4 regions of the Acidovorax sp. ACV01 genome follow, and region 4 is predicted to be linked to each of the others. Evidence: predicted binding sites of a transcription regulator. Region 4 holds the regulator's gene; each other region holds the start of a gene.

Region 1 (7,691 bases), on a different contig from region 4:
CCCACCTGAAGGCCAAGGCGGCGCAAGCGCAGTGGCTCAACGGCTACCAGGTCGTCATCTCGCAGGTGATGCGCACCTATGGCGACGACAAGCTGGTCGGGCTGCTGCCCACGGCGGGCCTGTTCGTGCAGGGCGCGGCAGCGCACTGATCCCGCCCAGCCCCAGTCATACCCCGGCCACACGGCCGCGGCGCGGTCAGCGGATTCCCCCCACATACCGAGGCACTTCGGGCGCTGGCTCGGGTGCGGGCGGCGCCGCCATGCGCTGGCGCACGGCCTGCGTGGCCACATCCAGCAAGGGACGGCGCGGCGCAGCGGGTGGGGCGGCATGGATGGCCAGGTCCAGGCGGTCGGCCCACTCGACCAGCTCTGGAACGTTGTCCTCCTGGGCACGCCGGCGTGCGAAACGCACGATCTCCAGCGCATATTCGGCGTTGGCCGCCATCCATTCGGTGTCGGTCACGCGCCCCGTCTTGCGGCGCAGCAGCACATGCAGGTGGGCGGCAATGGCGAGCTTGTCGGAATCGGGCATGGTCGGCTCCTTATGGCATTTCAGTCATCCATGGCGCTGACCGGCGCGGCCCAAGCGCGGGCAGCCGCGCAAGGGCCGCCCCGCCGCGCTGGCTGCGTCCCCCTGCCCGCATTGCGCAGCAATGCGAGAGCGGGGGGAAGGCCCGCAGGGCCTCAGGAGGGGTGGACTTCATTAACTCCCCAGGCGCTCACGGTGCTGTGCGATGTCAAGCCCGGTCTGCTCGCTCTGCTCATCCACCCGCAGGCCCACGGCGAAATTGGTGATCCACAGCAGCACGGCGGTCGCAACAAGGCTGTAGGCCATCACCGCCCCCACGCCAATGGCCTGGGTGAGCAGGCTGCCGGAGACACCCCCCACGGTGCGGCTGGCCAGCACGCCGGTGAGCAGCGAGCCCACGATGCCGCCGATGCCATGCACCCCAAACACATCGAGCGAATCGTCGGCGCGCAGCAGGCGCTTGAGCCCCGTGGCGCCCCAGTAGCATGCCAGCCCGGCCACCAGGCCAATCGCCACCGCCGAGCGCAGCGTGACAAACCCCGCCGCCGGCGTGATGGCCACCAGCCCCGCCACCAGGCCAGAGCACAGCCCCAGCAGGGATGGCCGCCCGCGCACCACCCATTCGCCCAACATCCACGACAAGGCCCCGGCCGCTGCGGCCAGGTGCGTCACCGCCATCGCCAGCCCGGCGCGCCCGTCGGCGGCCACGGCAGAGCCCGCGTTGAAGCCGAACCAGCCCACCCACAGCAGGCCCGCACCGGCCATGGTGAGCCCCAGGTTGTAGGGCTCGAACGGCTCACGCCCGTAGCCAGTGCGCCGCCCGAGGAACCACGCACACACCAGCCCGGCCACGCCCGCATTCACGTGCACCACCGAGCCCCCGGCAAAGTCCAGCGCGCCCATCTGGGCCAGCCAGCCCCCTGGCTCCCACACCCAATGCGCCACCGGGGCGTAGACCAGCAGGGTCCACAGGCCGATGAAGATCAGCATGGCGGAAAACCGCATGCGCTCGACAAACGCCCCTACCAGCAGCGCGGCGGTGATGATGGCAAACGTGAGCTGGAACATGGCGTACACCGACTCGGGGATGTGCGGTGCCACATGGCTCACCGCCAGCTTGCCGCCAGCGAGCTGAAAGTCCAGGCCCGCAAAGCCGATGCGCTCCCATCCCCCCAACCAAGGGCTGCCCGGGGTGAAGGCCAGCGAGTAGCCCGCCCCAAACCACAGCAGGCTGACCAGCGCCGCAATGGCGACCACACAGGCCATGGTGTTGAGCACGTTCTTCTTGCGCACCATGCCCGCGTAGAACAGGGCAATGCCCGGCAGCGTCATCAGCAGGACCAGCGCCGTGGAGGTCATCATCCACGCGGTATCTGCCGCGCTGATGGTGGTCTGCGCCACCAGCCCGGGGCGGGTCAGGGGCGGGGACGGCACTGCCGCCACCGCACCCGCTGCATCGAGCGCCGTCTGGGCCAATGCGCTGGCGCACAGGCCCAGACACAACGACACGACCACAAATAACCGGTGGTTGACTGCCCGCATGGCGGCTCCCTTTCGCAAATTGTTACAAGCGCAATTGCACGAGCCGTGCCAACCCAAACACCCTGTTTTCGCCCCCTGCGGCGCGTTCACCGCCCCACAACGGGGGCGGGAAACCCCCAATGCACCAGCGAAGTGCAGTCGTTACAGTTGCGGCACTCGAAAGCGCGCTTCGGTGTGCCAAGCGAGGGGCCCGAGGAGACATCCTTTCTACCAATAATCAAATTTCAAGCACCCAACGAGGTGCGGTTTTTTTCCAGGCGCTGGCGATCCCAGCGCCTTTTTCTTGCCTGTTCCACGCTGGCCTCCCTTTCGCCACTGCCTTGGGAGGTCCTGAATCCATAGCAGACAAGCTGCGAAAATCCTGCGATGGAATGGATTTTTATTACCCTGGCCTCGCTGCTGGCAGGTTTTGTGGATGCGATCGTGGGTGGGGGCGGGCTGGTGATGGTGCCGGCGCTGTTTGCGGCTTTTCCCGGGGCCCCCCCGGCCACGCTGCTGGGCACCAACAAGGCCGCCTCGGTGTGGGGCACGGCCATGGCCACCTGGCAGTACAGCCGTCGCGTGCAGGTCCGCTGGTCGGCCATGCTGCCTGCCGCCGCTGCGGGTTTTGCGGGTTCGTTTGCCGGCGCCTGGGCTGTCACGGTGATGTCGGCCGATTTCCTCCGCAAGCTGCTGCCCCTGGTGCTGCTGGGGGTGCTGGTCTACACACTGGCCAAGAAGGAGTTGGGGCGGCACCACACCCCACGTTTTGCGGGCGGCACCGAAGTGCTGGTGGCCAGCCTGATCGGCGTGCTCATCGGCTTTTATGACGGCTTCTTCGGCCCGGGCACCGGCAGCTTTTTTGTCTTCCTGTTCGTGCGGCTGCTGGGCTATGACTTCCTCAACGCCTCGGCCTCGGCCAAGCTGCTCAACTGCGCCACGAACGTCGCCGCCATTGCGCTGTTTGCCGCCAAGGGCCATGTGTGGTGGCACTTTGCGGTGACATTGGCCATCGCCAATGTGGTGGGCAGCCTGCTGGGCACGCACCTGGCGCTCAAGCACGGCACGGGTTTCGTGCGTGGCATCTTCATCGTGGTGGTGAGCACGCTGATCCTCAAGACGGGTTACGACGCGTTCCTGCGCTAGCGGAGGCCCGAAGGGGCTCGTGCCCCCGGATGGCATCATGCTTGCTAAGCTGGGCAGGCCTACCACCAGGGCGCCCCGAGGTCATCGGGGTTGCCCTGCATGGCCCGAATGCGAACGCCCGTCCTATAATTTCTGCGCATTTCCGTTTGATGACGAGGCCCATCGCTGTTGGCGATGCCTGCATTCACCCGCTCCGGCCTGCCTACCCGCATGCCGGATTTTTTGTACCTGAACCACCCCCACAGGAACCCTGCCATGAAGTTTTTCAAGTCTGCCGTTGTCACCGCCGTGGCGCTGTGCGCCGCCCTCGCCGTCCAGGCCCGCACGCTGGATGAAATCAAGAAAGACGGCAAGATCATCGTGGCCACCGAAGGCCAGTTCGCGCCGTTCAACTTCTTTGAAGGCACCAAGCTCACGGGTTTCGAGGTGGAAGTGGCCGAGCTGGTGGTCAAGAAGATGGGCCTGAAGCTCGAATGGAAGACCCTGGGGTTTGACGCGCTGCTGACCGGCCTGGGCCAAAGCCGCTGGGACGCCGTGATCGCATCGCACGGCGTGACCGAAGAGCGCTCCAAGGCTGTCACGTTTGCCAACCCCCACTACTGCTCGGGCGGCATCATCGTGGCGATGGACGCCAAGATCCGCAACGCCCAGGACCTCTCGGGCAAGGTGGTGGCCGTGCAGACCGGCACCAGCTACCTCGAGCAAGTGAAAAAGGTCAGCGGCGTGAAGGAAGTGAAGAACTTTCCGCAGGACACCGACGCCCAGCGCGCCCTGATCTCCAAGCGCGTGGACGCGTGGGTCAGCGACAAGTTCGTGGCCAAGGAAGCCGCCGCCAAGAACGCCAAGGCCGGTTTCAAGCTGGGCGACATGCTGTTCATCGAACGCATCGCCCCCGCAATGGCCAAGGGCAACACCGACCTGGCCGATGCCTGGAACAAGGCGTTTGCCGAAGTGCTGGCCGACGGCAGCTACGCCACGGTCTCCAAGAAGTACTTCAAAGAAGACGTGCGCTGCAACTGAGTTAAAAATACGTGATGGGGTGCGCAGGGCCTGGCCCTTGGCGCACCCTTTGCTGTTTCTAGCGGCGTCACCCTGGTCCTGCCGCTGGCCCGATTCCAACCAAGACCTTCCGGTCGTCTGATCCATGCTTCTCGCTCTTTGGCCACAAGGCTGGTCCCGACAGCAGCGCAGCAATGCCACGCTGGTCGCTGCACTGGTGGTGATGGTGCTGGCCCTCTCGTTGCTGGGCCAATTGCTGTCGTTCTTCCCCGACCCCATCGGCCCCAACGCCCAGGCGTTTTCCGAAGGCGCGCGCACCACGCTGTGGCTCACGCTGGTCAGCGGTGCCGTGGGCCTGGTGCTGGGCACGGCGGCGGCGCTCGCCCGCACGGCCCGCTGGACGCCCGTGCGCTGGGTTGCTGGCGTGTACATCTGGGCCATCCGCGGCACGCCGCTCTTGGTGCAGATCCTGTTTGTGTACTTTGCCCTTCCGGTGCTGGTGCCGGGGCTGAATTTGCCCGACTTTGCCGCGGCCGTGGTGGCCCTGGGGCTGAACGTGGGCGCCTACAACGCCGAAGCACTGCGCGCAGGCCTGCTGGCCGTGCCCCGCGGGCAGACCGAGGCGGCCAGGGCGCTGGGCCTGGGGAGGGTGCATGTATTTCTGGACGTAGTGTTTCCACAGGCGTTCAAGATTTCGCTGCCGCCGCTGGTGAGCAACTTTGTGGCGCTGCTCAAGGATTCATCGCTGGCCTATGCGATTGGCGTGGTGGAGCTGACCAACGTGGGCAACCGCATCCAGTCGGCCACTTTCCAGCCCATTGCCACGCTGACCACGGTGGCCGTCACCTACCTGCTGCTGACCACGCTGGTCACGCAGATCTCCAACGCTGTGGAATACCGCTTTGACGTGGAAGGGCGCAACCAATGACCGCGACCCACCAGCCCAAGCCCTACATCGTGGCCGAACGGGTGTGCAAGTCGTTTGGCGCGCACCAGGTGCTCAAGGATGTCTCCACCGTGTTCCACACCGGCGAGGTGACGGTCATCATCGGCGCGTCCGGTTCGGGCAAGAGCACGCTGCTGCGCGCCATCAACCGGCTGGAGCCCCACGACAGCGGGCGCATCACCATCGACGGCGTGGAGGTCTGCGACGACCTCGGCACGCTGCAGCGCCAGCGCTGCGAGGTTGGTATGGTGTTCCAGCAGTTCAACCTGTTCGGCCACATGAGCGTGCTGGACAACGTGACGCTGGCCCCCCGCCGCATTCGCCACACGCCGCGCGCCCAGGCTAACGAGGAAGCCATGCAACTGCTGGGCCGCGTGGGCATGCAGGACCACGCACACAAGTACCCCTGGCAACTGTCGGGCGGGCAGCAGCAGCGCGTGGCCATTGCGCGGGCGCTGGCCATGCAACCCAAAGTAATGTTGTTTGACGAGCCCACGTCGGCGCTCGACCCCGAGATGGTCAAGGAAGTGCTGGACGTGATGCGGGGCCTCGCGCGTGGTGGCATGACCATGATTGTGGTCACCCACGAAATGGGCTTTGCCCGCGAGGTGGCCGACCGGGTGATGTTCTTCGACCAGGGCCGCATCGCGCACGACGCGCCGCCGCAGGAGTTCTTCGGCAACCCGGCCAACGACCGCATCCGCGCCTTTCTGGGCCAGGTCAGCCACTGACCCGCGTCCGAGCCGCTCTGCAGCGCAGAGGCCGCCGGGCAACCGGCGGCCCTTTTTTCTTTTGGTTTTGGGGAATTCTTCCGATGCGTACTGAACGTTGGGGCCTGATGGCCCTGCTGGTTGTCACGGTGGTGTGGGGCACCACCTTCCCGGCGATGAAACTGCTCTCGGCGCAGCTCGATGCGCTGCAGATCATCTGGCTGCGTTTTGTGATCGCGCTGGTGGTGCTGGCGCCGCTGTGGCGCGGCATGCTGCGGCACGAACGGCGCTGGGGTTGCGCCCTGGGCCTGCTGCTGTTCCTGGCGTTCTGGCTGCAGATCGAAGGGCTGGCGCGCACCAGCAGCAACCGCAACGCGTTTGTCACCGGGCTCAACGTGCTGGTGGTGCCCCTGATCGCCATGGCCTTCCTGGGCCGGCGCTATGGCTGGCGGCTGTGGGCGGCGTGCGCCCTGGCGTGTGCAGGCATGGCGCTGATGTTCCATGAGAACGAGCCCTGGAACCTGGGCGATACGCTGACGCTGGCCAGCACCGTGTTCTACGCGCTGTACATCCTGGCGCTGGAGGAATGCGCGCGCCGCACGGCGGCGCAGCCGCTGCGGGCCACGCGCATGGCCGCCGCACAAGCCACGGTGATGGCCCTGGCCTCCACCGCGCTGCTGCTGGCGCAGGGCGGTGGCATGGACTGGCTGCGTTCCGCGGCAGACCTGCCTGTGGATGCCTTGCTGGCCCTGCTGTATCTGGGCCTGCTCGCCAGCGTGGTGGTGGTGACGCTGCAGGCCTGGGGCCAGCAGCGCGTGGACGCCATGCGCAGCGCCATCGTGTTCGGGCTGGAACCGGTGTTCGCCGCGCTGACGGCCTGGGCGCTGCTGGGCGAAAGGCTGGGCTGGGCGGGGCTCGGTGGTGCCGCGCTGATCGTGGCAGCCCTGGTGTTCAGCCAGATCCAGCCCGCTGGGCGGGCCGGCACCGTGCAACGGGCCTGACGGAGCGGGACGGAGACCGGTTGGAAACGAAAATCTTACTAAAAACAGGCCCTGGCGCTTATCTGTATTGCGCTACCAGCTATCTTTTTTGAACCAATGGCTTAGGGAGCGATCATCTGCACTTCGCTCGCCTTGCGTGGCTTGCCAATCGGCGCGGAGGCCAGGCCTTTCTGCACGGCTACCAAGTCTTCCTCGTTGGGGTATTCGCCCAGCAGCCAGTAGTCAAACACCCGGCGCGCGATGGGGGCGGCGTGGGCTGCGCCGAAACCGGCGTTTTCCACAATCGCTGCCAGCACGATGCTGGGGTTTTCGGCCGGGGCAAAGGCGGTAAACAGCGAATGGTCGCGTTGGTGTTCTTCGAGGGACTTCGCGTTGTATTTCACGTTCTGCCCCATGGTCACCGCCTGGGCGGTGCCGGTCTTGCCCCCAGCCGTGTACGGCGCCCCGGCAAACACGCGCGTGCCAGTGCCGCCCTTGTTCACGGCGACCATGGCGTTGCGCACGATGTCCACGTTCCTGGGCAGAAAGCCCAGGTCTTCGCCGGGGGGCTGGTGGATCTCGGTGATGGCCCCCGTAACCGCATTCTTCACGGCCTTGGCCATGTGCGGCCGGTAACGGATGCCGCCGTTGGACAGCGTGGCCTGCGCCAGCGCCAGCTGCAGCATGGTGAAGTTGTTGTAGCCCTGGCCAATGCCCAGCGACACGGTTTCGCCAGGAAACCAGCGCTTCATTTCGGGACGCTTGTAGGCATTGCGCTTCCACTCGGTGCTGGGCAAGGTGCCCCGCACCTCGCCATTGAGGTCGATGCCCGTGGCCTGCCCAAGGCCCAGCGGCTTCATG
Region 2 (7,691 bases), on a different contig from region 4:
TCCACTGGCGCAGGGTGTCCACCCCAGGATTGGCCAATACCCTGGCACGTGCTGCGACCATGGCATGTTCTAACGTCGATGGCATTGCTGCAGCGGGTAGCTCCCCGGGGGGAATGCGCGAGTGCATGTCCGCCATGCGCTCGGTGGTCAACGGATGGCTGCGCAGGTACGGCCACGAGCCGTTGTCGTTGAGCCGGTTGGCCTGCTGGAGCTTGTCGAACATGCTCACAAAGCCCTGCGGAGCGAACCCGGCGGGGGCCATCAGGCCATAACCAATGCGGTCCGCCTCGCGTTCCATGTCGCGCGAGAAATTGAGCTGATTCTGCATGGCCAGAGCCTGCCCTCCCACCACCAGCGCCTGCGTGGCACCGGGGTTCTTGCTGGCCGCCAGGGCACCCAGAATCATCGCCCCCAGCAGCAAGGGCGTTTGCTTGCTCTGCTGCGTGATCAGGCGCGAGATGTGGCGCTGCGTGACGTGGCTGAGTTCATGGGCCAGCACCGAGGCGAGTTCGTCACGGGTGGTGACAACCCCGATCAGGCCCAGATGCACCCCGAGGTAACCGCCGGGCAGCGCAAACGCATTCACCGTCCGATCGCGCCCCAGCAATATTTCCCAGGCAAAGCGCTCATCCAACTCCGGGGAGAGTTCTCCGCGTGCCTTGGCGGCTGCCATCAGCGGGCGCCAGATGCCTTGCACATAGTCTGCGATGACGGGATCATCGATATAGTCAGGATCTCTGTAGAGTTCACGGATGATGCGGTCGCCTAGGCGACGCTCGGCGCTGGTGGTGAGGTCGCTGGGGTCGCCGAGGGTGGGGAGTGAGCTCTGAGCGCGGGCCGAAGTAATACTTGCAAATTGAATTGCTATCAAAAAAAGAGCAAAAAATGACCCAAAAAACATCCGCTGGAGCGATTCCAAGGTGTTTTTTTGAGAAAATTTTGTGCGCGTCCGTGGGCTTGCACAGCATGTGCATGGTGAGTTCTGCATGCATCGTATGATGCCCGGCCTGCCCAGGGTTTCCTATTCGAATCAACTGGTTGCAAAAGCACTATGCCTTCATCACTTACGCACTTCGACGCCCAAGGCCAAGCCCACATGGTGGACGTTGGTGCAAAGCCTGCTACCCATCGGGTTGCAGTCGCTTGCGGGCGGATTGAGATGCTGCCCGAAACCCTGGCACTGATTGAGGCTGGCACCGCCAAGAAGGGGGACGTGCTGGCTATTGCTCGGATAGCGGGAATTCAGGCGGCCAAGAAGACGAGTGACTTGATTCCGTTATGCCATCCGTTGGCAATGACGCGAGTAGCTCTCGATTTTGAGTTGGCTGGCAGCCAGTATTCTGGGGCCATCGGAATATCGTGCTTAGCTACCGTGGAAGCCCATGGCCCTACTGGGGTAGAAATGGAGGCGCTTACTGCGGTACAGATTGCGTTACTCACTATCTACGATATGTGTAAGGCGGTGGACCGGGCTATGTCGATCCATGATGTACGGGTGATAGAAAAGCGTGGTGGTAAATCAGGGACTATGGTGTTTTAAAAAATAAGCGGTATCAAAGTTATGGTTGTAAGACTAAATTTATTCATCGAAACCATCCACAGGCGCATAACCGACCATGTCCATTGACGGATTGAGCAGCGCCACCCACTCCCTTGTCTTACTGCTAGTGAGTGGAAGATAAGTCAAGGCCTCCACTTTGTAGCCGGCATGGCTCGCAGCTATATTCAGCTCGGCAGATTTATTTGAGCGTCGTGCAATAAGTTCAGCCAGCGGTTTAGCCTTGGTCCGCATCTGGTGGTGTTGATTTTCGATTGGTTCCCACCGAGCGGGGCGCATCGCAGGCGAAAGGCCTGCGAGTGAAAGATCAATGCTACGAAGAAATTCCGCATTGTCCTTGGGCTTGCGGCTTGTTACTTTTAAGACTCCACTGAAGGGTAGTACACGTAGCCCCTCTGGTGCTTGCATCAAATCTGAATGCTCAATTTCGTTGGCAGAAATGACAATCAGTCGATCATTTTCGAAAGCCAACACTGCAGGGCGTCCAATCCAAACTGCATGTATGCCGTATATCAATGCAATTGCTTGGATTATCCCAATTAAAGAAAGATCAAGTACCATTTCCCTTTTTGACTTGCTGGGGCTTGCCAACACCAAGGTCATCAATGGGCCGCATACAATATCAACGATTAATACTAAGATAAATATATTACCTACCCCTAGCATTTGGCGATAAGGCATGGGATACCACCATTGAAATACCAGCACAGCAGAAATCAACCCTACTGCCAGGCTGACAAAAGCGTGGCGCAGCGCCCAACGGACAGCGAAATACCAGCGATTCTGAAGCTTCATATAAAAGTACAAACCAATAAAAAAAGGCGCTTTCGCGCCTTTCAAGTATCAGGGTTTAAAGCCCGTGAATTTCAAGAATTAACGGCATTCTGCAGGGGCATACTTTGCCGTCAAGGTGCCCAATGGTCGGTTAACTAAACCGCGAGCCGTCGCTGCTTGGTTGGTCAAACTAGAACAAGCCCAGTCAATGGCACCTTGCGAGGTGGCCACTGGAATGTTGTTCTGAACATTGGGTGCCAACACAATGGTCATCCCGTTCAGACCCGCGGGGATACCGTTATTAGCATTGGCTGCAATAGCCACCGAAATAATCCAGTTAGCAATCGCACCTGTTGCTGGGCAGAGGGCCGCAGTGGGCGTTGTTACGGCAGCACCAACGCAATAGTTAAGAACATATTTAGAGGACTTTTGATTAGTGAGGGTTGCGTTAATGGCTGTTGCTGCAGACGACAAACCGGTGATGCCATCGGACTGGAATGCTTCGCTCAATACACTCTTAGCACTGGACCCAGCAATAATCCCTTCCGACACCTTCGCTCGCACAGTGTAGTCTTGGTAAGCAGGCAAGGCCACAGCTGCCAAAATACCAATAATAGCTACCACGATCATCAATTCGATCAGGGTAAAACCTTTTTGCAGGGAACGCTTCATAAAAATTCTCCTTGGGGCAGTTTGCATGTGAACACCTGTCGAACAGCTCTCCAGGTTGATGATCTAAAAGCACTTTACGTGCCACCTTCTTTAGAAGTCCTGCCATCTCTCTGGCGTAAGCTCTGGATAACGAACCCTGAGGCTGCAGAAGTCACTTTTTGTGACATTTTTGTTCTGCCATCATTGTCACGATGGATGATTTGTTACAGTTCAAAAACTTGTCCAGCTTCCAACCATCGTATGTCGTGTGCCCTGCACACATCAAGCGACGGCTCTGCATCAAACTGTCGAATTTCATCCATGATGAGCGCTGTCTCTGATGGCTTGGTATGCGTGATGTAGATAGGAAAGGATCGGTCCGCGCGGAGCTGCTTGAGCTCCCGGGCGAGACTATTGGGAGATAGGTGCAGGCTCTTTGCTGCTAGTCCGCTTTCGCGGTTGCTAAATGCGGTTTCGACAACCAACTGAGACACCGGCATCGCGTTGACCCATGCCCAAAAGGCAGGGTTTTTTGCTGTATCGCCGCTGAATGCCCACCATCCAGCGTCTCCGCGGATCCCATATCCCACTGCTGGCACCGTATGTACTGCGGGTAAAACTTCCAAGAGGCGAGTCCCGATGGTTATCTGCTGGCTCACCGAAACATGGGTGTATTGAAGAAGCGGCTGCTCGGCAGTCGGGATCGCGCTGAAATCTGGCCAGATCGTTCCATTGAACACATGAGTTTGCAGTGCCGCAATCGTCGGCTGTAAGGCATAGATTTTCAAGGGGGCATTGCGCAACGATGAAACGGCATCCAGCATCAGCGGCAACGCGGCAATATGGTCCAGGTGCGAATGTGTAAGAAACACATGGTCGATTTTGCGCATTTCGTCCAGTGTCAGGTCGCCGACCCCCGTGCCCGCATCGACCAAAATGTTGTCATCGATGAGGAAGGACGTGGTTCGGCAATCTTTGGCGATGGCTCCGGAGCAACCCAGCACGCGAACCTTCATGGGCCAACCTATCTATTTGGTGTCGAAATTGGTGGCGCCGTCCCATTCGGGGTCGGAGGCCTGCCCCTGCAGGGCTTGCACGCGGGTGGCATACAGATCGTAGAGGGCAGAGGGGGCGGCGGTTTGCTTCAAGTTCATCAGCAGTTTGCCGCATTGTGCCCAGTCCTGGGCACGATAGGCTCCCAAGAAGTGTTGCCAGATGGATATTTCTTCGGCTTTTTGCGGCGCGATGACGTTCAGTTCTGCCAGCGGCGAATAGATGGCCACCGCCTGTGCCTTGCCTTTGACGCGCACACGGTCCAGCTCCTGCCAAGTGAACTGCGGCGCCTGAGCCTGGGTGGTTTCACTCACCACGGTGCGCACGCCGTAGTGCTTAGACAAGCCTTCCAGGCGCGAGCCGAGGTTCACGGCATCACCAATCACGGTGTAACTGCGCCGAATGTCCGAGCCCATGTCGCCCACACACATGATGCCGGTGTTGAGTCCTATGCCGATACCAATCTCCGGCAGCTTGCGCTCCTGGTGTGAGCGGTTGATTTGCTCTACCGCCCGTTCCATGTCAAGCGCAGCCTGCACGGCGAGTTGCGCGTGTTCTTCTGTCGGAACTGGCGCGCCCCAGAACGCCATCACGCAGTCCCCCATGTACTTGTCGATGGTGCCCCGGTGGCCTCGGATGATGTGGGTCAACTGGCTGAACACATCGTTGAGAAGGGCTTGCAATTGCAAGGGCTCCATCTGCTCTGACATGGCAGTGAAGCCCCGCATGTCGCAGAACATCACGGTCAGTTCGCGGTTCGCAGCCTGCATGCTGTAGTTTTCAGGTTGCTTGACCATCTCGTCCACGAGCTCTGGGGGCACGTAGGTACCGAACAGCGCGGCCAACTCCCGCTTGGATCGACTTTCTACAAAGTAGCCATAGACCATGTTGAGCGCGAATGCGAGCACTGCCATCACGATCACCGTGGCCAGGGGCATCGCCAAGCCCTGAGTGAGGTAGAGCCACAGGTTCATCCCTGCAAGCGCTGTAACAACTCCCAGACTGAGCAGTACCGCCGAAGTGGCGGAAAGCGCGGGCAGGGCCAGGGCCAGCAGGACACCCGCGCAGAGCAGCTGGGCGGCGTCAAAGCCCACGGCATAGTCTGGTCGCACGATGCTTTTCCCATCGAGAAAGGCGGACAGCATATTGGCATGGGTTTCCACGCCGGGGTAGGTCCGGCCGACAGGAGTCACGCGCAGGTCGAGCAGACCGGGGGTGGTCGAGCCCACCAGCACCAATAGGCCCTGAAGACTGTGGGGTGGTAGCTTGCCGTCCAGAACATCCGACGCGGAAATGTAGCGAAATGAGCCGCCATTGACATCGCCAGCGCCGCGGAAAGGGATCAGTGTCGCTAGCTTGTTGTCCACAGGCAGGGCAAGCTCACGGCCGTCCTGGCGCAGCACGATGCTGTGCAATGTGTCGTGGGTGCCTAGAGGTGTGGTGCTGACAAAGCTGGGGTAAATCTCGGGCAAATCGAGCAAGGTGCGAAACATCGCCAGAGCCAAGGATTCATAGTAAATCCCTTGGTACTCCGCGAGCAAGGGAAGGGATCTGACGACACCATCGTCATCGGTCACTGAGTTGAAGAAGCCCGCAGCGGGCACGGACTGTGCCAGTTCCGCAATATTGCTGCCGTATCCTCCCCAGGAGGTTGCTCGCAATGGCAGGCCACGGAGTCTTTCAGTGGGCAACGCGGGCGCGGGCAAAACACCTTTCGTTCTTCCGTCCCGGTCACTGGTGAAGTAGTAGCCCAGAACTGCTGGTCGGCCTTGGAGAGCGCGGGCAAAGCGCGCGTCATAGTCGAGTGTGGGAGTCAGGCGTGCTAGCTGTTCCTTGAATCCCGGTTGGGCCCGTAAAGCCCCCTGTGCCAAGCGCTCCAGGCTTGCGAGGCCGGAGCTTCCATCCGTTTCCGCGAAAAGGACGTCAAATCCCACCACGGAGGCTTGCTGACGTTCAAACAGCTCTCGCGTGAAGGCGGCGAGCTTGTCCCGTCCCCAAGGCCAGTGTCCCACCCTGTCCAGGCTCTTTTCGTCAATGTCGATGATGACAATGCGCTCGTCCAGCGTGCGCGGCATGGTCGCACGCAGCCGGGTGTCATAGATGATGTTTTCGAGCCGCTCCAGGACCTGGAGATGGAGAACGCCAGAAATGTGCAACAACGCAAACGCCAGCGGAATCAAGGTGACCGCTGTGCGCCTGGCGTGGCGCCGGAACAGATGCAAGAGTCGCTGTCGCATAGGTTCCGGCGGCAATGGAGACGGATGAATTGCCTGGTTGGGCCGCGGCCCGGTCGCGGCTGTCAGCTCTGTTCGAACTGCATTTCCGTGCCGGCCAGTTCCAGGCGGTCACCGTTTTTGAGAGGCACGGGCGATGCACCGATAGATGCGCCATTGAGCAGCGGCATATCGGGGCCCTCGACATGGGCCAGCACAAAGCCCTGGTGCCGCTTGGTGATGGAGGCAACGGCCACGCCGGGCTTGCCAATGGTCGTCACCACCTTTTGCAGCGACACTTCCCGCCCTGCAGCGGCGCCAGACACTACACGGATCACTGCAGAAATCACGGGGGCGGCAGAACCTGCACCCAACGGGCTGGGGCGGGATGCCGTGCCCAAAGGAGGCACCATGCCCGGCTTGAAGATCATGGTCTTCTCGAAGTTCTGACCCTCCGCCTCGTGAAGGAAGCGGATCTTGTACTTGCCGACTTCGACGGTATCTCCATTGCGCAGCTCCTGCCGCTTGACCGCCTTGGCGTTGACGTAGGTCCCGTTGGTGCTTCCCAGGTCCTCAATCTCCACATCCTGGCCTGCCATATGGATCACGGCATGCTCGCCGCTCACGGCGAGGTTATCGATCACGATGTCGTTGTAGGGGCGGCGGCCAAGCGTAGTGCGCTCTTTGGTCAGTTGCACTTCCTTGATGACAACCCCGTCGATTGAAACGATCATTCTGGGCATGATCCACTCCTGATGTGATGAGTAATTGTTGTAGTCGGAGCCACTTACGCAGCCCCTAGCAATCGGGACATAAGGCCGCGCTTCTTGCCTCCCGCAGCCGCTTGCACCAGCAGTACGCTGACGTTATCACGACCACCGTTCGCATTGGCGGTGTCGATGAGCAATGTGGCTTTTTCCTCCAATGGCAGCGGTGCGCGCACCAATTCCGCCAGGTCTGCGTCCGCGACCATGTCTGTGAGGCCGTCTGAACACATCAGAAACAAGTCATTCGGGGCCACCTGAAATTCATTGACTTCCATCATGACATTGGGCTCTACGCCCAGCGCACGGGTGACGAGGTTGCGGTTGGACGAAAGCGCGGCTTGTTGGGCGGTGAGCAGGCCTGCGTCAACCTGTTCCTGCAGCCAGGAGTGGTCACGTGTGATCTGCTGCAGGGTCCCATCTCTCAGTCGATAGCAGCGAGAGTCGCCGATATGTCCCAGGATGAGGCGGCTGCCGTGGAAGACCCCGACCACCAGGGTGGTGCCCATTCCCGCATATTGTGGATTGGACAGCGAGGCTCCCAGAATGGCGTGATTGGCGTTTTCGACGCAGATCTCCAGAGCTCGGCGCACGTCAGTGGATTGGGGTGTGGTACCGGTCTGCCCCAGCCAGCGGGCCATCTCGGTGCGGATGAATGTGGTGGCCATGCCGCTTGCC
Region 3 (7,691 bases), on a different contig from region 4:
GAAGCCGCGCCACGCCGAGCTGTTCGCCTCCGACCTCACGAAGGAAGACCTGGTGCGCATGATCGACCGGGTGCTGATGTTCTACGTGCGCACGGCCGACCGGCTGCAGCGCACCAGTACCTGGCGCGAGAACCTGGAGGGTGGCCTCGACTACCTCAAGGATGTCTTGCAAAAGGACAGCCTGGGCCTGTGCGCCGAGCTCGAATCGCAGATGCAGCACGTGGTGGCCACCTACCAGTGCGAGTGGAAGACCGCCATCACCGACCCCGAGACGCGCAAGCGCTTCCGCTCGTTCGTGAACAGCGACAAGGCCGACGAGAACGTGCTCTTCGTCGAGGAACGCGGCCAGATCCGCCCCGCACGCGCAGAGGAACGTGGCCAGACCCCTGCCAAGGTCATCCCCATCCGCCAGGCCGCTTGAAGAAGAAGGACGAGAACACCATGAGCGCACTTCCCATGAACAGCAGCACCGACTCCCTTGCCTGGACCGACATCTGCGCGGTCGACGACATCCTGCCCAGCACCGGCGTCTGCGCCCTGGTGGCCGACCGCCATGTGGCGGTGTTCCGTACCGGCAGCGACCAGTTCTTCGCCATCGACAACGTGGACCCCAAGTCGGGCGCCAGCGTGCTCTCGCGCGGGCTCATCGGCAACCTGGGCGAGCGCGTCGTGGTCGCCTCGCCGCTGTACAAGAACCATTTCGACCTGCGCACCGGCGAATGCCTGGAGGCGCCCGAGCATTCGGTGCAGGCGCACGGCGTGCGCGCCGAGGGCGGGCGCATCAGCGTGGCCGTCGCCTGAATGCCCTGGGCGGCGTCCGGCGGGGTTAGCATCTGCGTATCCTGAATCCCGGAGTCTCCGCATGCCCGATCTGGCCGCCGCGCCCCTGTCCGTTTCCAGCCTCGTGCTGCGCTCGCGCCAGCTCGAGATCGATGCGGTGCGCCACCTGGCCAGCCGGGCTGCGCTGGTGGACGTGGTCGGGCAGCTGATCGAGGGGCTGCAGCGCGAGCGCGGCGCATCGGGCGTCTACCTGGCCTCCAAGGCCCAGCGCTTTGCCGACCTGCGCGGCCGCACCGTGCAGGAGGTCGTGGCGCTGGAGGCCAAGCTGCGCGCCGAGTTCGCCCAGCATGTGGAGCCCGCGCAGGGCGCCACGGCCAAGGCCTTGTCGCTGATGGCCTGGGCACTGCTGGGCCTGGACGCGCTGCCCGCGCTGCGCAGCCAGATCGACAAGCAGGCGATGACCGCCCACGATTCGATTGCCGCGTTCAGCCACCTGATCGCCGGCCTGATCGAGCTGGTCTTCCACGTGGCCGATGCGGCCGGGCTGCCCAGCGTCTCGCGCCAGCTCGTGGCCCTGGTGCATCTGGTGCAGGCGCAGGAAGAGGCGGGGCAGGAGCGGGCCATGGGCGCTTTGCTCTTTGCCTCGGGCCAGGGCAGCGACGCCCACCAGCAGCGCGTGCTGCACCTGATCGATGCCCAGGAGCGCAGCCTGCGCGCCTTTGCCGATTTTGCCGACCCGGCCTTGCGCACCCGCTGGGAGCAGCAGCAACTGGCCCCCGGCATGGTCCAGCTGGAGCGGCTGCGGCGCACGCTGTGCGTGGTGCGGCCAGGCGCCACGCTGGACAGCAACCTCAGCGACGCCTGGTTCGATGTATGCACCGAGCGCATCAATGCGCTGTGGCAGCTGCAGGTCGAACTGGTGCAGCGCCTGCGCGAGGACTGCGCGGCGCACATCGTGCAGGCCCAGCAGGACCTGCAGGACTCCAGGGGCCTGCTGCGCGGCCTGCGCGACAACCCGCCGCAGCGCACGCACGCGGTGGACCGCTTCTTCGATATCGCCATTGCACCGACGGCGGTGGAACCGCCTGCAGCGGCAGTGCAGGGCGCCGAATCGGCCTCGTTGCTGGAGCTGCTGCAGGCCCAGTCGGCGCGCATGGCCAGCATGGAAGCCGAGCTCGAAGCAGCGCGCCGCACGCTCAACGAGCGCAAGGTGATCGAGCGTGCCAAGGGCGTGCTGATGGCGCGCCTGGGCATGAACGAGGAAGTCGCCTTCCGCGTGCTGCAAAAAACCTCGATGGACCAGAACCGGCGCCTGCTCGATGTGGCCGAGGCCACGCTGTCCCTGCCGGACCTGGCATTCGCCCACCCCGACCGCAAAGGCGACAAGCCCGCCTGACCCAGGCTGGTGCCCGGCCTGCACTGATGTGAGGCCACCGCCACAGCATGCCCCCGGAACGTGCACGGTTTGCGGGAGTTTCCCCGACCTGGGCTGCCCCATGGAGGGTACGGAACTTGCAAGGACGGTGGTGGAGGGCGGGCTGATGGTGGCCTGCCTGCCATCTGTCTGCGGCTCGCCGCAGGCACAGGAATCGCGCTTCCAAGGATAACGGCGTCCCTTGCGTCCCCCAGCTGTCTGGGGGGGGCAGCGGACGCCGTTTTTCTTTGTCTTCTTCCTGGCGCGTTTCCCTGGGGTGCATCACCCCGAGGCGCCTGTCCGTTCCCCATTCCAAAGGAATTTCAATGGCCTACCTCGCCCCCGCCGAGTTCGTGACCAAGATGGTCGATTCCGGTGAATCCAAGCTCCTGATGTCCACCCGCGACACGCTGATCCGCTCCTTCATGGCCGGTGCCATGCTGGCACTGGGCGCCGCCTTCGCCGTCACCGTCACGGTGAACACCGGCAACGCGCTCCTGGGCGCAATGCTGTTCCCGGGCTGCTTCATCCTGCTGTACCTGCTGGGTTATGACCTGCTGACAGGGGTGTTCACGCTGGCCCCGCTGGCCGTGCTCGACAAGCGTCCTGGCGCCACCTGGGGTGGCGTCTTCCGCAACTGGACGCTGGTGTTCTGCGGCAACTTCGCAGGTGCCTTCATGGTGGCGGTGTTCATGGCCATCATCTTCACCTTCGGATTCAGCGAGGCACCCAACGCCGTCGGCGTGAAGATCGGTCACATCGGCGAGGGCCGCACTGTGGGTTACTCCGCGCACGGCGCTGCCGGCATGCTGACCCTGTTCGTCCGTGGCGTGATGTGCAACTGGATGGTGTCCACCGGTGTGGTGGCGGCCATGATGTCCACCTCGGTGTCGGGCAAGGCCATCGGCATGTGGATCCCCATCGCCCTGTTCTTCTATATGGGCTTCGAGCACAGCATCGTCAACATGTTCCTGTTCCCTTCGGGCCTGCTGCTGGGTGGCAACTTCACGGTCATGGACTACCTGGTCTGGAATGAAATTCCCACCGTCATCGGCAACCTGGTGGGCGGCCTGACGTTCGTGGGGGCCATGCTGTACTCCACCCACTACAAGACCGCGCCCAAGCGCAACGTGGCCTGAAGACCCTGCAGGGCCGGAACGGTCCGGCCCTGCGTGCGTGTACACCTGTGCCATGAGCGGCAAGAGCAACACCCTCGGCGTCACGCTGGGCCAGCACTCGCGGGCGGGGCAGGGCGGCGTCAACCAGGACTTTCACGGCGCTATGCTGCCGGCCGAGCCGCTGCGCACCTCCAAAGGCATCGCCGTTGCGCTCGCCGACGGCATTGGCTCCAGCGCCGTCAGCCAGGAGGCCAGCGCCGCCGCGGTGCGCTGCTTTCTAGACGACTACTACGCCACGACCGACGCCTGGTCGGTGCGCCGGTCGGCGCAGCGCGTGCTCGGTGCCACCAATGCATGGCTGCATGCGCAAACCATGCGCAGCCACGCGCGGTTCGACAAGGATCGCGGCTACGTCTGCACCTTCAGTGCGTTGATTCTGAAAGGCCGCGAAGTCCACGTATTGCATGTCGGTGACGCACGCATATATCGCCTGCATGCGCACTCATTGGAGCAACTAACGAAGGACCACCGTGTCCATCTTTCCTCCTTGGAGTCGTTCCTGGGCCGCGCGCTCGGCGCCAGCGACAACGTGGAGATCGACTATGCCTGCATGGTGGCTGAGGTCGGTGCCCTTTATGTCCTGGCGACAGATGGGGCCTACGCGTATTTCGATGCTTCGGACGTGCACCACGCGTTGTCCCGTTTTGCCGACGACTTCGACAGCGCTGCGGAAGCACTGATCACCCTCGCTCAGGCGCGGGGCGCTGACGACGACATGACGGTGCAGTTGCTGCGCATTGATGCGTTGCCAGAGCCCAGTCCCCATAACCTGCAGGTGCTGCGCGAGGGGCTGGCGCTGCCACCACCGCTGTCACCGCGCATGCTGTTCGAGGGCTACCGCGTGGTGCGTGAACTGCATGCCAGTTCACGCAGCCACGTGCATCTAGCCGTGGACGAGCGAACAGGGCAGCAGGTGGTGCTCAAAACGCCGTCTACGGCGCTGAGTGATGACCCGGGCTATCTTGATCAATTCCTGCTGGAAGAGTGGGTGGCCCGGCGTATCCACAGCACCCATGTGCTCAGGCCCCATGTCAGTGATCGACCTCGCCAGCATGTGTATGTGGCAATGGAGTTTGTGGAGGGCCAGACGTTGGCTCAGTGGATGGTGGACCATCCCCACCCAGACCTCGACGCCGTGCGCAGCATCATTGGCCAGGTCGCCAAAGGGCTGCACGCATTTCACAACAAGGAAATGTTGCACCAGGACTTGCGGCCTGAAAACGTGATGATCGACCGCACCGGCACCGTGCGCATCATCGATTTCGGGTCCACCCTGGTGGCAGGGCTGGCACCCGCAACGCCCGGCGCCCACGAAGCACCTCCCATCGCAGGCACCCTGCAGTACACCGCCCCTGAGTGCTTTATTGGCCAGGTGGGCACAGCCCGTTCCGATCTGTTTTCCCTCGCGGTTTTGGCCTACCAGATGCTGACGGCACAGCTCCCCTATGGCCTGCAGGTCGTACGCATACGCTCTCCGGCAGATCTGAAAGGGCTAAGGTATGTACCCGTGCGCCACCATCGGCCCGAGCTACCGGACTGGCTGGATGGCGTGCTGCAGAAAGCACTGCACCCAGACCCGCTCAAGCGCCAAGAGGCCGTGTCAGAGTTCCTGCACGACCTGCACTCACCCGGCCTGCAGTTTCAGCACAAGCGGGCTGTACCGCTCGTGGAGCGCAATCCGGTCGTTTTCTGGCAGTTCACCACGCTCGCGCTGGGCTTGGCGGTGGTGGTGCTGGTGGGCCTGCGTGTTTATGGGCACTGAGCTGTCCGACGTGGGCAGCCCTCGCGGCAACCGACGGTTGAGTGCAGGTTCTTCGACCCGTCAGGTGCCATAGCCCTTTGCGCGTAAGGGCCGTGATGTTGTTTGCCTGTGGGCGCTTCAGGAGTGCATGTTGGGTTATTCCCAAGCAAAAGGCCCCTGACTCTTGCGAATCAGGGGCCTTTATTTGGTGCCGGAGAGATGAATCGAACACCCGACCTTCTCATTACGAATGAGCTGCTCTACCGACTGAGCTACACCGGCGTAAGCCTCAAATTATAGCGTGGAATGGTAACTCGTCACCCGCTCCACCTCATTTTTTGACCCCAGGATCACGCTCACACGTTCATGCAGCTGGGTCGGCCGGATGTCCAGAATGCGTTGTTTCCCATTGGTGGCGGCGCCGCCGGCTTGCTCTACCAGCCAGCCCATGGGGTTGGCTTCGTACATCAGGCGCAGCTTGCCGGGCTTGTTGGGTTCGCGCTTGTCCCAGGGGTACATGAAGACGCCCCCGCGGGTGAGGATGCGGTGCACGTCGGCCACCATGCTGGCAATCCAGCGCATGTTGAAGTCCTTGCCGCGCGGGCCGTCCTTGCCCTGCAGGCATTCGTCGATGTAGCGCTTCACGGGTTCGTCCCAATGGCGCATGTTGCTCATGTTGATGGCGAATTCCTTCGTGTCTTCGGGAATGCGGATGTTCTCTTCGGTCAGCACGAACGAGCCCTGCTCGCGGTCGAGTGTGAACATGGCCACGCCGTCGCCCACGGTCAGCACCAGGGTGGTTTGCGGGCCGTAGATGCAATAGCCTGCTGCCACCTGCTGGGTGCCGGGTTGCAGGAAGTCGCCTTCCTCCACGCCACGGTCGCCATCGGGCTTCTTGAGCACGCTGAAGATGGTGCCGATGCTCACGTTCACGTCGATGTTGCTGGAGCCGTCCAGGGGATCAAACAGCAGCAGGTATTCGCCTTGCGGGTAGCGGTTGGGCACCAGGTAGATGCCGTCCATTTCTTCCGAGGCCATGGCGGCCAGGTGACCGCCCCATTCGTTGGCTTCGATCAGCACTTCGTTGGCGATGATGTCGAGCTTCTTCTGGATCTCGCCCTGCACGTTCTCGCTGCTGGCCGTGCCCAGCACACCGCCCAGCGCGCCTTTGTTGACGGCGTGGCTGATGCTCTTGCAGGCGCGGGCCACCACTTCGAGCAGCAGGCGCAGTTGTGACGGGATGAGGCCATCCACCCGTTGTTGTTCAACGAGGTAGCGGGTCAGGCTGATGCTTTTTGCCATGTCAGTCAGTCTTTTCTTGGTCGTGGTTTATTCGGCGAGTGCACGGGTCACGACCTCGCGCACGTCGTTGGAGAGCGCTGGCCTTGCGGCAACACGGGCGATGGCTTCGCGCGCGGAGGTGCGCCAGGGGTCTGCGAGTTTCTTCCAGCGGTCCAGGGCCCGGGCCAGGCGTGCGGCCACCTGGGGATTGATGGCGTCCAGCTCGATCACGCGGTCGCTCCAGAACACATAGCCCGCAGCGTCTGTTCGGTGGAAGGCGCCAGGGTTGGCACTGCAATAGCTGAAGATCACACTGCGCGCGCGGTTCGGGTTCTTCAAGCTGAAGTCCGGGTGCTGCATGAGCTGGCGCACGGCGGGCAGAACGTTGCCGCCACGGTCGGGCGCGCCGGCTTGCAGCGCGAACCACTTGTCAATGACCAGGGGTTCTTCCTTGAACAGCGCATGGAAGCGTGCCAGGGCAGGGGCGGCCAGCTCACTGCCGCTGGCCACCAAGGCGGTCAGTGCGTTGAAGCGGTCGGTCATGTTGCTGGCCACCTTGAAGCGCTGGTAGGCCTTGCCGGGCCAGACCACATCGCCCGTCTTCTGGGCGGCAATGCACAGCATGTGCAGCGCCAGCCCGCTGAGTGCGCGGCGGCCGGACGAGATGGGGTCGGGGCTGTAGCCTCCGGTGTCCTGGTTCTGCTCCCAGGCAGCTTCCCAGTCGGTTTGCAGCGACAGGGCCAACTGCTCGCGCATGGCTTCGCGCACTGCGTGAATGCGCTGTGGGTTCACCACCTCAAGCTGCTCGGCGATGTAGGTTTCGGACGGCAGCGTAAGCACCAGTTCCTTGAAGGCTGCATCGAGCGCCGGGTTGCGCAGCACGCTGCGCATGGCGTCCACAAACTCTGCAGAGAGAATTTGATGGTCAAATTGGCCGCTGGCGCTTGTCCCCATTGCGCTGTCAGCTATTGCATCAATAGCGGTTCGGAGCGCCAGGCGCTGGCCGGCTTCCCAGCGGTTGAAGGCGTCTGCGTCGTGCGCCAGCAGCGTGAGCAGCTGGGCATCGGTGTAGTCGATGTCGAGTACCACGGGGGCACTGAAGCCGCGCAGCAGGGACGGCACGGGCTCGGCATCCAGGTTCGTGAAGGTCAGTGTCTGCGATGCCTCGGTCAGCACCACCACGCGCGAAGTCGTGTGTGCAGTGCCCTCCGCAGCGCCTTCGCCCGCAAGGTGCAAGGGCAGAGCGGCGCCGGTGGTGGCATCGATGAGGCCCAGTTCTATCGGGATCACGAAGGGC
Region 4 (7,691 bases):
GCGCGGGACAACGCGGAAAAGCCGTGCGGCGATGCGTTTGTGGTGTGATTGCGTGGCGCATTCCTTGGCGCACTTGTCTCCGCATTCACCTGGGCGTTTGCGCCGAGGCTGCGGCGGCCTTGTGAAATGTGCTCAGCGTGCGCTGCAGGATGTGCGGGTTGTGCGCCAGTCCCGCCAGCGAAACCACCACATCGCCGCCTTGTTGCCAGCGTTGCAGGGCCTGGGAGATGACACGCAACGCAGAGACTTTGTCCGAGGTATGCAGCCTGACCACGATGCGATCTTCGCTATCAAGGCGCACACGCTCCATGGCCTCCCAGGGCACGGGTTGCGGGTCCTCGTCCCGCAAGTCGGTGATGCCCGTTTCGTCGATGACCACCGCAGGCTCCCTGTTTTTGTGCGCCTCCAGGGCGCCCCGGCCCAGCGTCCACGCAAGACAGAACGTGCAGAAAGCGGCAAACGAAAACAAGACGGTGAACAGCCGGTCGTCAAACACCAACGCCATGAAGATGGCATAGGCCGTAAGGACGGCCATCAACACCGCAAAAGGCACCTGAAAAAACAGGGTCCAGCGGCGTCGATACAGCAGGATGGGATGGGGCTGCATGCGCAATGTCCTGTTGGATGGGGGCTGGCGCTTATTGTGCCTTTGGCTGGCAGGTTGGCGGCCCCCGTAAAATCCGCCGATGCTCACTGCAAAAAATGAATTGCTCGCGGCCCTGGCCGGCGAGCTGGAAAAACTGTCGCCCGGCTCTGCGGGGCGCGCTGCGTTCGAATCCCCCAAAGTGGCCGCGCATGGCGATTTCGCCTGCACCGCCGCCATGCAGCTGGCCAAGCCGCTCAAGCTCAACCCGCGTGCGCTGGGCGAACAGCTCAAGGCGGCGCTGGAGGCCACGCCGGCCTTCGCCCGCTGGGTCAATGCCATCGAGATCGCCGGCCCGGGCTTTCTGAACATCCGCCTCAAGCCCGCCGCCAAGCAGGAAGTAGTGCGCGAGGTGCTGTCCGCTGGCGAGCGCTTTGGCTACCAAAAGGACAACGGCCAGCGCGTGCTGGTCGAGTTCGTCTCGGCCAATCCCACCGGGCCCCTGCACGTGGGCCACGGCCGCCAGGCGGCCCTGGGCGACGCGATCTGCAACCTGTTCAGCACCCAGGGCTGGAACGTGCACCGCGAGTTCTACTACAACGACGCGGGCGTGCAGATCCAGACGCTCACTACTAGCACCCAGCTGCGCGCCAAGGGCTTCAAGCCCGGTGACGAATGCTGGCCCACCGACCCGGAGAACCCGGCGTCCAAGGCGTTCTACAACGGCGAGTACATCCAGGAGATCGCCAACGACTTCCTCGCGAAGAAGACCGTCAAGGCCGACGACCGCGAGTTCACCGCCAGCGGCGATGTGGAAGACCTCGAATCCATCCGCCAGTTCGCCGTGGCCTACCTGCGCAATGAGCAGGACAAGGACCTGCAGGCCTTCAACCTCAAGTTCGACGAGTACTACCTGGAATCGAGCCTGTACACCAGCGGCCGCGTGGATGCCACGGTGAACAAGCTCGTCGCCAACGGCAAGACCTACGAGCAGGACGGCGCGCTGTGGCTGAAAAGCACGGACTACGGCGACGACAAGGACCGGGTCATGCGTAAGACGGATGGCACGTACACCTACTTCGTGCCCGACGTGGCCTATCACATCGCCAAGTGGGAGCGCGGCTTCACCAAGGTCGTCAACATCCAGGGCACCGACCACCACGGCACCATCGCCCGCGTGCGCGCCGGGCTGCAGGCGGCCGACGTGGGCATTCCGCAGGGCTACCCCGACTACGTGCTGCACACCATGGTGCGCGTGGTCAAGGGCGGCGAAGAGGTCAAGATCAGCAAGCGCGCGGGCAGCTACGTCACGCTGCGCGACCTGATCGAATGGACCAGCAAGGACGCGGTCCGCTTCTTCCTCTTGAGCCGCAAGCCCGACACCGAGTACACCTTCGACGTGGACCTGGCCGTCGCGCAGAACAACGACAACCCGGTGTACTACGTGCAGTACGCCCACGCGCGTATCTGCTCGGTGCTGTTGCGCGAACGGGGCTTCACTGAGGAAATCGTCACTGCCCAGGCAAGCTTGCTGGCCATCTCCGAGGAGCAGGTGCGTGTGGAGCTGTTGGGTAAGGTGACTTCCGAACTGTATGCGGCGGACTTGTCTTGCCTTGACAGCGCACCCGCCCAGGCGCTGATGCTGCAACTGGCCAAGTACCCCGAGATGCTCACGGCCGCCGCCGACGGGGAGGCCCCGCACGACGTCACCTTCTACCTGCGCGACCTGGCCGCCAGCTACCACAGCTACTACGATGCCGAGCGCATCCTGGTCGACGACGAAGCCTTGAAGAAGGCCCGCCTGGCGCTGGTCGCGGCCACCGCACAGGTATTGCACAATGGCCTGGCCGTGCTGGGCGTGTCGGCTCCAGCCAGAATGTAAGCAGTCACTATGAAGAAACAACAGACGGGCGGGACCATCATCGGCTTCATCGTGGGGGTCATCGTGGGCCTGGGCGCCGCATTGGCGGTGGCCGTGTATGTGGCCAAGGTACCGGTGCCCTTTCTCAACAAGGGCAACGGCCGGGGCGTGGACATGGACGCTGCCGAATCCCAGAAGAACAAGAACTGGGACCCGAACTCGCCGCTGTATGGCAAAAACCCGGCGCGCGCGCCCGCGCCGCCTGCGGCCACCGTCGCATCGGCCCCTGCCGCGGCAGCGCCGCCACCAGATGTCCGTGCCGCGGCGTCCGCACCCAAACCTGCTGCCAGCAAGCCCGAGGCCAAGGCCGAAACCAAGCCGGGCGCGGACCCACTGGGGGATCTGGCGGTGGCCAAGGCGGCCGCCAAGGGCAATCTGGACCCATTTGACTACTTTGTGCAGGCCGGGGCATTCCGCACCCAAGTCGATGCCGACGCCCAGCGCGCCAAGCTGGCCATGCTGGGCTGGGAGGCCCGCGTGAGCGAACGCGAACAGAATGGCCGGGCCGTTTTTCGTGTACGTGTGGGCCCGTTCACCAAGCGCGACGATGCCGAGCAGCTCAAGGAGAAGCTCGATGGCGCCGGGGTGGAGTCGGCGCTGGTGCGCGTGCAGCGCTAGCTGCTCTGAACTTTTTGCGGGGGCATGGCTCACATCCCCCAGACCTGTAACAGGAGAGTCTTTGTCATGAAACGCCGTGAGTTTTCTTTGTCCGCCGCTTCGGCGGTTGCCGCTTCCGCCCTGACGCTGCCAGTGGCCACCCCCGCGCTGGCGCAGGCCCGCCAGTTCAAGGAGGGCAAGGACTTCCGGCGGCTGGACAAGCCCGTGGCGCCCGATGCGCCTGCGGGCAAGGTCGATGTGATCGAGTTCTTCTGGTACAGCTGTCCCCATTGCAACGCCTTTGAGCCCACGCTCGATGCCTGGGTGAAGGCCGCTCCCAAGGACCTTTCCATCCGCCGCATGCCCGTGGCTTTCAACGCGAGCTTCGTGCCGCAGCAAAAGCTCTACTACGCCCTGGAAGGCATGGGCAAGCTCGAAGCCCTTCATGCCAAAGTGTTCCGTGCCATCCATGTGGAAAAGCAGAAGCTGGCCAAGGACGATGAAATTTTTGCCTGGGTGGCCCAGCAGGGTGTGGATGCCGCCAAGTTCAAGGAAATCTACGGCTCGTTCACTGTGTCCAACCAGGTTCGCCGTGCGTCGCAACTGCAGGATGCCTACGGCGTAGAGGGCGTGCCGTCGATGGGCGTGGCTGGCAAGTTCTACACCGATGGCACCATGGCCGGCAACATGCAAAACGTGCTGCAGGTGGTGGAACATCTGGCGGCGGTGGCCCGCAAAGGCTGACGGTTTTCTGCCGACCGCCCCGTCCTCTTGGTTAAAGCCCGCACCTGCGGGCTTTTTTCATGGAGGAATGCGACGGGGTGGCTACAATGATTGCAAGATTCGTGCCCTATGAACCATCGCCTCCTTCCGATCCTCCTGCTCGCGGCCCTGGCCTGCACCCTGGGTGTGGCCCATGCCGAAAAGGCCGACCGCGCCAAGCCCATGAACATCGAGGCGGACGCTTTGCGCCACGATGAACTCAAGCAGACCAGCGTTTTCTCTGGCCGCGTGGTCATGACCAAGGGCTCCATCGTGCTGCGCGGTGCGCGGCTGGATGTGCGCCAAGACGCCGACGGCTACCAGTACGGCGTGGTCACGGCCGAACCCGGCAAGCGCGCCTTCTTCCGGCAAAAACGCGACACCCTGGCTGGCGCGCCCGACGAGTTCATCGAAGGCGAGAGCGAGGTCATCGAGTACGACGGCAAGGCCGACAACGTGCGCTTCATCACCCGTGCCGAGCTGCGCCGCTACCGGGGCGCCGTGCTCAGCGACGAAATCACGGGTGCCGTGATCGTCTACAACAATCTGACCGACGTGTTCTCGGTGGACGGCAAGCGCACCACCACCAACGCCGCAGGCGATGCCCCCGCACCGGGCAGCCGAGTGCGCGCCGTGCTGGCACCCAAAGACCCACCCCCTGCAGCGGTGGCTCCCGAGGCGTCTCCCCCGGCCTCGGCACCGGCACTGCGCCCCAGCAACAGCCTTGGCGGCGGCGCCAAGTGAGTGGGCCTGTCGTGAGTACCGGACCTGACGCCCAGGCGGGCAGCCGCTTGGGGCCTGATTCCCAGATGGGTAGCCGCCTGGAGGTGCAGCACCTGGCAAAGTCCTATGGCAGCCGCAAGGTGGTCAAGGATGTGTCGCTGGTGGTGCAAAAGGGCGAGGTCGTGGGGCTGCTGGGCCCCAACGGCGCGGGCAAGACCACCTCGTTTTACATGATCGTAGGGCTGGTGCGCAGTGACGAGGGCGATATCCGCATCGACGGCCATTCGGTGGCCCACATGCCCATCCACCGGCGTTCGCGCCTGGGCCTGTCATACCTGCCTCAGGAAGCCTCGATCTTTCGCAAACTCACGGTCGAAGAGAACGTACGCGCCGTGCTGGAATTGCAGCGTGGCGAGGACGGCCAGCCACTCGCGCGCGAAGCCATCGAAGACCGCCTCACGGCCCTGCTACAAGAATTGCGCGTGGACCACCTGCGGGCCTCGCCCGCCATGGCGCTGTCCGGCGGCGAGCGCCGCCGCGTCGAGATCGCCCGGGCCCTGGCCACACAACCGCGCTTCATCCTGCTGGACGAGCCCTTTGCGGGCATCGACCCCATCGCCGTGATCGAGATCCAGCGCATCATCGGCTTCCTGAAGGCGCGCGGCATCGGTGTGCTCATCACCGACCACAACGTGCGGGAAACGCTGGGCATCTGCGACCACGCCTTCATCATCAGCGATGGCCGAGTGCTGGCCCAGGGCACGCCGTCCGAGATCGTGGACAACGCCGAAGTGCGCCGGGTGTACCTGGGCGAACATTTCCGCATGTGATGAAGCCTGGACTCTCGCTGCGCGTCTCGCAGCATCTTGCACTGACCCCCCAGCTTCAGCAGTCCATTCGGCTGCTGCAGTTGTCCACGCTCGAACTCTCGCAGGAAGTCGAGCAGATGCTCGACGAAAACCCGTTCCTCGAACGCAATGCCGACGAAGCTCCGCGCGAGGAGTTTGGCCTCGAAGCCGCCGACACGCCCGCGCAGCCCGATGAGTACAGCGCCGATGATGCTATTTTTTCAGGAGCTACCAGCGCAAGCAATACAAGCGCTGAGGGCCAAAATGATGCTGAAACGCCGAGTGCGGGTGCCGACGAACCCGACTGGAGCGGTGACGGCACGGTAGAGATGGCGCCCAACGACGCCGAGTGGGGCGGCGATGCGCCTGCCCGCAACCGCAACGACTCCGAAGGCGACGAGGCCGATGCAACCGAACTGGCCCGCTCGCACGAATCGCTGACCGCCTTTTTGCACCGCCAGGCGCTGGCGCTGCGCTTGTCTGAGATCGACCGCGCCGCGCTGCGCTTTCTCATCGAATCGCTCAACGACGACGGCTACCTCGAAGAACCGCTTGAAGAGCTGGCCATCGGCCTGGCCGGCCCCGACGACCTGGAGCAGATCGAGGAACTGGTGCACCGCTTCACCGTCGCCCAGCGCCTGCTACAGAGCCTGGAGCCCGTCGGCGTGGGCGCGCGCGGCCTGGCCGAATGCCTGACCTTGCAGCTCAAGGCCCTGGCTGCGGACGAAGACAGTGAGATCGACCCCGACACCGTGCAGACCGCACTGCGCGTGTGCCAGCAGCCGCTGGAGATGCTGGCCCGCCGCGACATCCGCCGCCTGACGCAGCTGTGTGGCGACGGCGAGGAACGCACCCGCGCCGCCATGGCCCTCATTGCCCGGCTGGAGCCGCGCCCCGGCCGCCGTTTTGCCGATGTAGAGCGCAACATCATCGTGCCCGACGTCATCGTGCGCAAAGCCGGACGCGCCAACGGCCGTGACGGCCAGCACAACTTCATCGTCGCGCTCAACCCCGACGTGATGCCCCGCCTGCGCGTGCACGACATCTATGCCGGTGCCCTGCGCGGCCACAAGGGCGGCGAGGGCCACCAGGGCATGCAGCAGCGCCTGCAGGAGGCGCGCTGGTTCATCAAGAACATCCAGCAGCGCTTTGACACCATCCTGCGCGTCTCGCGCGCCATCGTGGAGCGCCAAAAAAGCTTCTTCACCCACGGCGAGCTGGCCATGCGCCCACTGGTGCTGCGCGACATTGCCGACGAACTGGGCCTGCACGAATCCACCATCAGCCGCGTGACCACCGCCAAATACATGGCCACGCCGATTGGCACGTATGAGCTGAAGTACTTCTTTGGCTCGGGCCTGGGCACCGAGACCGGCGGCAACGCATCCAGCACCGCCGTGCGCGCGCTCATCAAGCAGTTTGTGGCCGCAGAAAGCCCCGCCAAGCCGCTGTCCGACAGCCAGATCGCCGAGATGCTCAAGGAGCAGGGCATCGAATGCGCACGCCGCACCGTAGCCAAGTACCGCGAGGCGCTCAAGATAGCGCCGGCCAACCTGCGCAAGGCGCTGTAGGTCCACTCGCAGAGGGGCACGCAGGGGTGTGCGCCCGGTTGTGTGTTTCCGTTCAATTGTCTTTTTACTACCCGCCGCCCCGCCATGGCCCGCATCGTCTTCGACCTTCCCCCGCACTTCGGATTCACCACCGAAATGCAGATCTACATCAGCCACGTCAACCAGGGCGGGCACCTGGACAACGCGCAGCTGCTGAGCCTCGTGTCCGAAGCGCGTGTGCGCTTCTTCCAGTCGCTGGGCTACCCCGAGGCCGATGTGGGTGGCCTGTCCATCGTGGTCGGCGACATCGTGGCGCAGTACAAGTCCGAGGGCTTCCACGGCGAGACCATGCGCGTGGATATGGCGCCTGCCGATTTCAACCGCTATGGGTTTGACCTGGTCTTTTGCATGACCGAGAAGACCTCGGGCCGCGAGGTGGCGCGCGGCAAGATCGGCATCGTTTTCATCGGCAAGGCCGACCGCAAGGTGGCGCCGATCCCGGACTCCATCCGCCAGTTGCTGCTGGCCCGTGCGGGCACGCCGGATTCACACGCACTTTCCGAGCGCGTATCCTCACCAACGTCATGAATCAACTCCAACTTTTTCTCCCTTGCGCCGCCGGTGTGGAGGGCTTTCTGGCCGACGAGGTGCATGGCATCACCGGCCTCACGGGGCAAGACCTGCTGGTCGGCCGTGGCGGCGTGCTG

Evidence for each region. Region 4 encodes sigma-54, which starts transcription at its own class of promoters, with help from an activator protein. Its sites were predicted from a motif close to TGGCANGNAANCTGCTTT; they were not measured.
Region 1: IB243_RS08880 (ammonium transporter) is a predicted target of sigma-54. The motif match lies at 2,104-2,121, and genes of this name have one in related genera.
Region 2: IB243_RS11760 (pilin) is a predicted target of sigma-54. The motif match lies at 3,071-3,088, and genes of this name have one in related genera.
Region 3: IB243_RS16215 (formate/nitrite transporter family protein) is a predicted target of sigma-54. The motif match lies at 2,282-2,299, and genes of this name have one in related genera.

The regions. Positions count from the first base shown of each region.
Region 1 is NZ_JACUZT010000003.1:34,536-42,226, forward strand. It holds gene IB243_RS08870 (antibiotic biosynthesis monooxygenase) at 1-149, shown strand, start outside; gene IB243_RS08875 (hypothetical protein) at 196-531, opposite strand; gene IB243_RS08880 (ammonium transporter) at 703-2,070, opposite strand; gene IB243_RS08885 (TSUP family transporter) at 2,437-3,195, shown strand; gene IB243_RS08890 (ABC transporter substrate-binding protein) at 3,451-4,215, shown strand; gene IB243_RS08895 (amino acid ABC transporter permease) at 4,340-5,122, shown strand; gene IB243_RS08900 (amino acid ABC transporter ATP-binding protein) at 5,119-5,871, shown strand; gene IB243_RS08905 (DMT family transporter) at 5,955-6,851, shown strand; gene mrdA (penicillin-binding protein 2) at 6,953-7,691, opposite strand, start outside.
Region 2 is NZ_JACUZT010000003.1:675,444-683,134, forward strand. It holds gene IB243_RS11745 (M48 family metalloprotease) at 1-901, opposite strand, end outside; gene moaC (cyclic pyranopterin monophosphate synthase MoaC) at 1,052-1,540, shown strand; gene IB243_RS11755 (fimb protein) at 1,580-2,398, opposite strand; gene IB243_RS11760 (pilin) at 2,432-3,004, opposite strand; gene IB243_RS11765 (3',5'-cyclic-nucleotide phosphodiesterase) at 3,208-3,999, opposite strand; gene IB243_RS11770 (CHASE2 domain-containing protein) at 4,012-6,273, opposite strand; gene IB243_RS11775 (FHA domain-containing protein) at 6,336-6,992, opposite strand; gene IB243_RS11780 (Stp1/IreP family PP2C-type Ser/Thr phosphatase) at 7,037-7,691, opposite strand, start outside.
Region 3 is NZ_JACUZT010000005.1:244,614-252,304, forward strand. It holds gene nirB (nitrite reductase large subunit NirB) at 1-421, shown strand, start outside; gene nirD (nitrite reductase small subunit NirD) at 442-801, shown strand; gene IB243_RS16210 (nitrate regulatory protein) at 863-2,176, shown strand; gene IB243_RS16215 (formate/nitrite transporter family protein) at 2,521-3,333, shown strand; gene IB243_RS16220 (bifunctional protein-serine/threonine kinase/phosphatase) at 3,386-5,134, shown strand; tRNA gene IB243_RS16225 (tRNA-Thr) at 5,320-5,395, opposite strand; gene IB243_RS16230 (class 1 fructose-bisphosphatase) at 5,408-6,415, opposite strand; gene pepN (aminopeptidase N) at 6,443-7,691, opposite strand, start outside.
Region 4 is NZ_JACUZT010000008.1:262,224-269,914, reverse strand. It holds gene IB243_RS22190 (hypothetical protein) at 86-607, opposite strand; gene argS (arginine--tRNA ligase) at 687-2,465, shown strand; gene IB243_RS22180 (SPOR domain-containing protein) at 2,475-3,122, shown strand; gene IB243_RS22175 (thiol:disulfide interchange protein DsbA/DsbL) at 3,189-3,845, shown strand; gene lptA (lipopolysaccharide transport periplasmic protein LptA) at 3,954-4,607, shown strand; gene lptB (LPS export ABC transporter ATP-binding protein) at 4,673-5,416, shown strand; gene IB243_RS22160 (RNA polymerase factor sigma-54) at 5,416-7,005, shown strand; gene IB243_RS22155 (thioesterase family protein) at 7,090-7,572, shown strand; gene IB243_RS22150 (class I SAM-dependent RNA methyltransferase) at 7,569-7,691, shown strand, end outside.